DNA from 2 places in the Stenotrophomonas sp. LC732 genome. Region 1 is predicted to be linked to the other one. Evidence: riboswitches for the same ligand, from Rfam matches in the RefSeq annotation. Region 1 holds a riboswitch; the other holds the start of a gene.

Region 1 (3,406 bases):
CGCGATGCCGGCGACCAGCACGACGACGGAGATCCATGCGTTGCCGGCGGCACGCATCGCTCAGTGCGCCTTCGGTTTCGGGTACCACAGTGCGTTGACGATGACCCAGCGCTGGTCGAAACGCCCCATGTGGAAGTAGTCGACGAACCACGGGGTTTCCAGCCGCACCGAGGCCGCGTTGCCGGTCACGTCCAGCACCGTGCAGCGGCGATCCCATTGATCCTTCGGGGTCTTCAGCGCGCCCTGTTTCGTCAGCGAGACCAGCTCTTCCTTCGACATCCGGCGCAGGCCCAGGCGCTCGCCGGGTGTATCGCCGAGGACCGCGCGCTTGGCCAGGTCCGGGTGCAGCGAACGGGCGACGCGCTGCGGATCGGCCTCCAGCTGGCCATCGACGTAGTCGTGGCAGGTGGCTTCGACGGCCGCGATCGTGGCGGGGTCGGCGGCAGGGCTCGTTGATGCGGAAAGCGCGAACAGCAGGGCAATCGTGGACATCCGGGTCTCCGGCTCTGGGCGCGGGGCGATCATCGCATGGGCCGAATGGCCCATCCACGCATGACGTGGATCTACTGTAGAGCCGAGCCCATGCTCGGCTCCCGCATCGGGCAGACGGAACAACAGCCGAGCGTGGGCTCGGCTCTACAGAAGCGCAGGATCCGTTGCCTGCAGCCAGGCCAGCTTGCGTTCGCGGGGCTGCTGCTTGAGTTGCCACTCGGCCCGCGAGGCGGCGGCCCGGTCCGGGTATTCGCGCACGGCCAGCACGCGCAGCGGCGGCCGGGCCCGGGTGTAGCGCGCGCCCTTGCCGGCCTGGTGGGCGGCGAAACGCGCCTCCACATCGGTGCTGATGCCGGCGTAATAGCTGCCATCGCGGCATTCGAGCAGGTACAGGAACCACGGGCGGAGGGATGGGGCCATGCCTGGATTATGCCGTGCTGCACTGCAGCGGATATACTGGCGCCCGAATGCAGGAGAGAGGCGCCGCGCTGGCGCCCGCCGAAGGCGCAGGCTCCCATGATCGCTCAGGCCGGTGGGCTGGAATCCCACCAACCATGCATTCGACTCGCCGAGCTGGAGAGAGGTCACCGGGCATGCCCGGGGCGATCCGCCGAAGGGGCACGCGGCCCATGCCGCTGAACTCTCAGGCAAAAGGACAGCGGGAGCGGCACCGGTCATCGTCATCCCGTCATTGCGCAGGCAGTGGCGGTGGTCGCGCATGGCCGGCCCCACCGCGCCCGGAGCCTGTCCCATGCTGCTGTCCATCATCTACCTGATCGCCATTTCCGCCGAAGCCATGACCGGCGCACTGTCCGCCGGCCGCCGCCGCATGGACCTGTTCGGCGTGGTCATGATCGCCTGCGTCACCGCCCTCGGGGGTGGTTCACTGCGCGACATCCTGCTCGGCCACTACCCGCTGGGCTGGGTGAAGCACCCCGAGTACCTGGGCTTCACCGTGTGCGCGGCGCTGATCGCCACCTGGGTGGCGCGCTGGATGCACCACTTCCGCCGCACCTTCCTGGTGCTCGACGGGCTGGGCCTGATCGCCTTCACCCTGATCGGCTGCTCGATCGCGCGCGAGGCCGGCCATGCGATGCCGATCGTGCTGATCGCCGGCATGCTGACCGGCGCGTTCGGCGGGGTGCTGCGCGACATCCTCTGCAACGAGGTGCCACTCATCTTCCAGAAGGAGCTGTACGCGATCATCGCGCTGCTGACCGGCGCGGCCTATCTGTTGCTGCTGCACTGGGGCGTGGCCGATGCCACCGCGATCCTGTGCTGCCTTGGCGGCGGCTTCGCGTTGCGCCTGCTGGCGATCCACTACCGCTGGGAAATGCCGAAGTTCGTCTACCACGACGAAGTGCATTGAGCCTCTTCGTAAAGTCGAGCCATGCTCGACTGCTCTTTGCAGGAAACCAACGCGCTTCGCGCGCAGGTCGGGCATGGCTCGACGCTACAGGAAGCCGTATCACCACCCCGGCGATGTACCTGGCGCTGTCGCTCATGCGCAGCGCCAGGCGCATCGCCGGTGCAGATGGGCCGGCCTCCAACTCCGACCGGCCCTGATCGCGGCCGCACCCCCGCAGGCGCTGGCCGCCATCCACACACGTGCCGCACTCAGGCGGCTTCGATCAGGCTGCTTCGGACACCTTCACGTCGCGACGGGCGCGCACGGCCGCAGCCAGACGCTCCAGCACCGTCACGGTGGTGTCCCAGTCGATGCAGCCATCGGTGATGCTCTGCCCGTAGACCAGCGGCTGGCCTTCCACCAGTTCCTGGCGGCCACCGACCAGATGGCTCTCGATCATCACGCCAACGATGCGCTGTTCGCCGTCTTCCAGCTGAACAGCGATGTCCTCGATCACCTTCGGCTGGTTCTCGGGGTTTTTCAGGCTGTTGGCGTGGCTGGCGTCGATCATCAGGCGCGTCGGCAGCTTGGCCTTGGCCAGCACCTGGCAGGCGTCGGCGACGCTGCCGGCGTCGTAGTTCGGCTGCTTGCCGCCACGCAGGATCACATGGCAATCCGGATTGCCGGTGGTCGACACGATGGCGGTGCCGCCCTGCTTGGTGACCGACAGGAAGTGATGCGGATTGGACGCCGCACCCACCGCGTCAGCGGCGATCTTGACGTTGCCATCGGTGCCGTTCTTGAAGCCGACCGGGCACGACAGCCCCGAGGCAAGCTCACGATGCACCTGGCTTTCGGTGGTACGCGCGCCGATCGCGCCCCACGCCACCAGGTCGGCGATGTACTGCGGCGAGATCACATCGAGGAATTCGACACCGGCCGGCAGGCCGAGCTTGTTGATGTCGCGCAGCAGGCCGCGGGCAATGCGCAGGCCCTTGTCGATCCGGAAGCTGCCGTCCAGGTCCGGGTCGTTGATCAGGCCCTTCCAGCCCACCGTGGTGCGCGGCTTCTCGAAGTACACACGCATGACGATTTCCAGTTCGCCGGCCAGCGCGTCGCGCAGCGGCTTCAGGCGCTGGGCGTATTCGATGGCGGCCTTCGGGTCGTGGATCGAGCACGGGCCCACCACCACTGCCAGGCGGTCGTCACGGCCGTGCAGGATCTGGTGCAGGGCCGCGCGCGAGGCGCTGACGGTGTCGGAGGCTTCATCGTCACAGGGCAGCATCGCCAGCAGCTGGGCAGGCGGTGTCAGCGGTTCGATGGTGCGGATACGCAGGTCGTCGGTGTGCGGGGGCATTGCAGGAGATCTCCGGAACGTTGGGGTCCCCAGCGTGGCGGCATGAAAAAAGCCGCCAGGTTCGCTGGCGGCTTTCGGGAATGCGTCTGAAGCTTTCTTCAGGGTGAGCGCAGTCCTTCCTCCGCCAGTGGCTTCGGAAAGTAATACCAGTAAAAGCGGGTGGCGGCTGCGTTCATGGGGTGTATTGATAGCACAGCTTTTGCGCAGTG
Region 2 (3,406 bases), 740 kb from region 1:
AGTGACCCGTGCAGGCTGCCTGCGCCGCGCGTTCGCGCCGGTGTTCCCAGTACCAGAACACGAAGCCGGCGCCGAAGAACCCAGCCTGGCCCAACGCCAGGTGCAGCGGGCTGGCGCTGAGCAGCGGCGACACCACGCCGGCCACCACGGTGCTGATCATCAGCTGCACGAAGGCCTGCAGCGACGAGGCCAGGCCGCGCTGGTGCGGGTACATGTCCAGCACCGCCAGCGCCAGGATCGGGAAGATCAGCGCCATGCCCATGCCACCCAGGAAGATCGGCAGCACCGCCCACGGCAGCACGAACTGCGGCGCCAGCGCCACGTAGCCGACGTTCAGCAGCACCGACAGCGCGCACAGGCCGAAACCAATGGAGACCTGGCGGGTGGGCGTGGTGTGCCCGGCCATGCGCCCGGACAGGAACGAGCCGGTGGTCATGCCGCCGATGGTGGGGATGAACAGCCAGGCGAAACCGCCCTCGCCCAGGTGCAGGTGCTGCATCACGAACACCGGTGCCGAGGAGATGTACAGGAAGATGCCACCGAAACCGATGCTGCCGGCCAGCGCCAGGCGCAGGAAGCGCGGATTGAAACCGATGCGCACGTAATCACGCATCAGCACCCGCGGCGACAACGGAACGCGCGCTTCGAGCGGATGGGTCTCCGGCAGGTAGCGGGCGGTGGCCGCCAGCAGAACCAGTGCGAACACCACCAGGAACCAGAAGATCAGCGGCCAGCCAGCACCGCTGAGCAGGATCCAGCCACCGATGATCGGCGCGATCGCCGGGGCGATGCCGAACAGCATCGACACCTGGCTCATCAGCCGCTGCGCGTCGTGACCGTGGTACAGGTCGCGGATCACCGCGCGGCCGACGATCATGCCGACGCCTGCGGACAGGCCCTGCAGGGCGCGGAACCCCAGCAGCGTGGTCAGATCGGTGGACAGCGCACAGCCGACCGAGGCGCCGACGAACACCACCAGGCCGCCGAGGATCACCCGCTTGCGGCCCCAGGCATCGGACAGCGGGCCGTGTGCCAGGCTCATCAGGCCGTAGAACAGCAGGTACACGCTGATGGTCTGCTGCACCGCCACCTCGTCCACCGCCAGGCGCTGGGCCAGCTGCGGGAACGCGGGGAAGATGGTGTCGATCGAGAACGGACCGAACATGGCCAGGCCGGCGAGCAGCAGGGCCATGCGGCGGGTGGAAGGAGCAACAGCGGCGGTCATGGAGAAGGCGTCCGGCAGGGCCATGCGCGGCACGCACGGCGGGCGCCAGTCCCCTGCAGCAGGGACGGCGCCAGATGAATTCGGGTATCCGCCCATCATAGGTGGGGATTGCGCCTGATGCCATGCAGCAGTGCACAAAACGCACGGGCGGGCCATCGGCCATTCAGGCGCCGCGGCCGGGCCCGCAGGCGGCTGGCGCGCCCGCAACGGGCTATAATCGGCGGGCAACACGGTGGGAGAAGCGGAACACCGCTGCCGAAGGCGCAACGCCCGTAATCGCTCAGGCCCGATACCACCCGTAACACAACTCTGGAGAGACCGGTTCGATCCGGCGCCGAAGGGGCACGAAGCCGCGGTTTTCCGCGCTTCCAAACTCTCAGGCAAAAGGACAGAGGGGCGCCCCGCAGACCGCCGACCGGCGGCTTGTGCCCGTGCGTGTGCCCTTTCCTGACGGATCCTTCGCCATGTCCCAGAACACCCCTTCCCTGCGTGAGCTCGAGCACCACAATGCGTTCGTCGAGCGCCACATCGGCCCCAACGATGCCGAGATCGCGCAGATGCTCGACGTCGTCGGCCACGCGTCGCTGGATGCGATGACCGATGCCATCGTACCGGCCAAGATCAAGTCGCCGGCGCCGCTGGCACTGCCGGAATCGATGACCGAAGTGCAGGCACTGGCGAAGATCCGTGCGATCGCCGACAAGAACACCGTGCTGCGCAGCTTCATCGGCCAGGGCTACTACGGTACCCACACGCCGAACGTGATCCTGCGCAACATCCTGGAAAACCCGGCCTGGTACACCGCCTACACCCCGTACCAGGCCGAGATCTCGCAGGGCCGCATGGAAGCGCTGATCAACTTCCAGACCCTGTGCGCCGACCTCACCGGCATGGAAATCGCCAACGCCTCGCTGCTGGACGAAGCCACCGCCGCAGCTGAAGCGATGACCTTGGCCAAGCGTTCGGCCAAGTCGAAGTCGGACACCTTCTTCGTGCACGACGCCGTGCACCCGCAGACCCTGGAACTGCTGCGTACCCGCGCCGAGCCCATGGGCATCGTGCTGCGCGTCGGCACCCCGGCCGAGGCACTGGAAGCAGAAGCCTTCGGCCTGCTGCTGCAGTACCCGGACACCTTCGGCCAGATCGGCGACTACAAGGCGCTGGTCGAGGCCGTGCACGCGCGCGGCGGCCTGGTGGCCGTGGCCACCGACCTGCTGGCGCTGACCCTGCTGGCCGCCCCGGGCGAATGGGGTGCGGACATCGTGGTCGGCAACAGCCAGCGTTTCGGCGTGCCGTTCGGCTTCGGCGGCCCGCACGCCGCATTCATGGCCTGCCGCGACGCCTACAAGCGCTCGATGCCGGGCCGCCTGATCGGCGTCTCGGTCGATGACCAGGGCAACCCGGCCTACCGCCTGACCCTGCAGACCCGCGAGCAGCACATCCGCCGCGAGAAGGCCACCTCCAACATCTGTACCGCACAGGTGCTGCTGGCGGTGATGGCCTCGATGTATGCCGTGTACCACGGCCCGGAAGGCCTGACCCGCATCGCCCGGCGCACCCACCGCCTGGCCTCGATCCTGGCCGCCGCGCTGCGCGAGGCCGGCGTGCAGGTCGGTGGCGACTTCTTCGACACGCTGCACATCACCGGCGTGCACGCCGATGAGATTCACGCCAAGGCCCGCGCCGCCGGTTACAACCTGCGTGCGATCGACAGCGACTCGGTCGGCATCAGCCTGGACGAGACCGCCACCCGCGCCGACGTGGTCGCACTGGCCGCCGTGTTCGGTGCGCAGGCCGACGTCGACGCGCTGGATGCCAGCACCGCCGATGCGCTGCCGGCCGGCCTGCTGCGCCAGTCCGCATTCCTGACCCATCCGGTGTTCAACACCCACCACAGCGAGCACGAACTGCTGCGCTACCTGCGCTCGCTGGCCGACAAGGACCTGGCGATGGACCGCACGATGATCCCGCTGGGCTCGTGCACCATGAAGCTCAACGCCACCGCCGAGATGATCCCGGTGACCTGGCCGGAGTTCTCGCAGATCCACCCGCTGGTGCCGGCCGACCAGGCGCTGGGCTACAAGGAACTCATCGACACGCTGGAAGCGATGCTGGTGGAATGCACCGGCTATGACGCGGTCAGCCTGCAGCCGAACTCCGGCGCGCAGGGCGAGTACGCCG

Evidence for each region. A riboswitch is a leader RNA that binds a small molecule or an ion and turns the genes downstream of it on or off. The one in region 1 is predicted to bind glycine.
Region 2: another riboswitch for glycine. It lies ahead of gcvP (aminomethyl-transferring glycine dehydrogenase); the one in region 1 lies ahead of ACT6SE_RS18865 (trimeric intracellular cation channel family protein).

The regions. Positions count from the first base shown of each region.
Region 1 covers NZ_CP199214.1:3,994,566-3,997,971, forward strand. Annotated here, with positions in the region: gene ACT6SE_RS18850 (hypothetical protein) at 1-57, opposite strand, end outside; gene ACT6SE_RS18855 (nuclear transport factor 2 family protein) at 61-492, opposite strand; gene ACT6SE_RS18860 (GIY-YIG nuclease family protein) at 637-912, opposite strand; glycine riboswitch at 953-1,042, shown strand; glycine riboswitch at 1,056-1,161, shown strand; gene ACT6SE_RS18865 (trimeric intracellular cation channel family protein) at 1,244-1,861, shown strand; gene ACT6SE_RS18870 (3-deoxy-7-phosphoheptulonate synthase) at 2,124-3,197, opposite strand.
Region 2 covers NZ_CP199214.1:3,252,878-3,256,283, forward strand. Annotated here, with positions in the region: gene ACT6SE_RS15560 (multidrug effflux MFS transporter) at 1-1,225, opposite strand, end outside; glycine riboswitch at 1,525-1,627, shown strand; gene gcvP (aminomethyl-transferring glycine dehydrogenase) at 1,690-3,406, shown strand, end outside.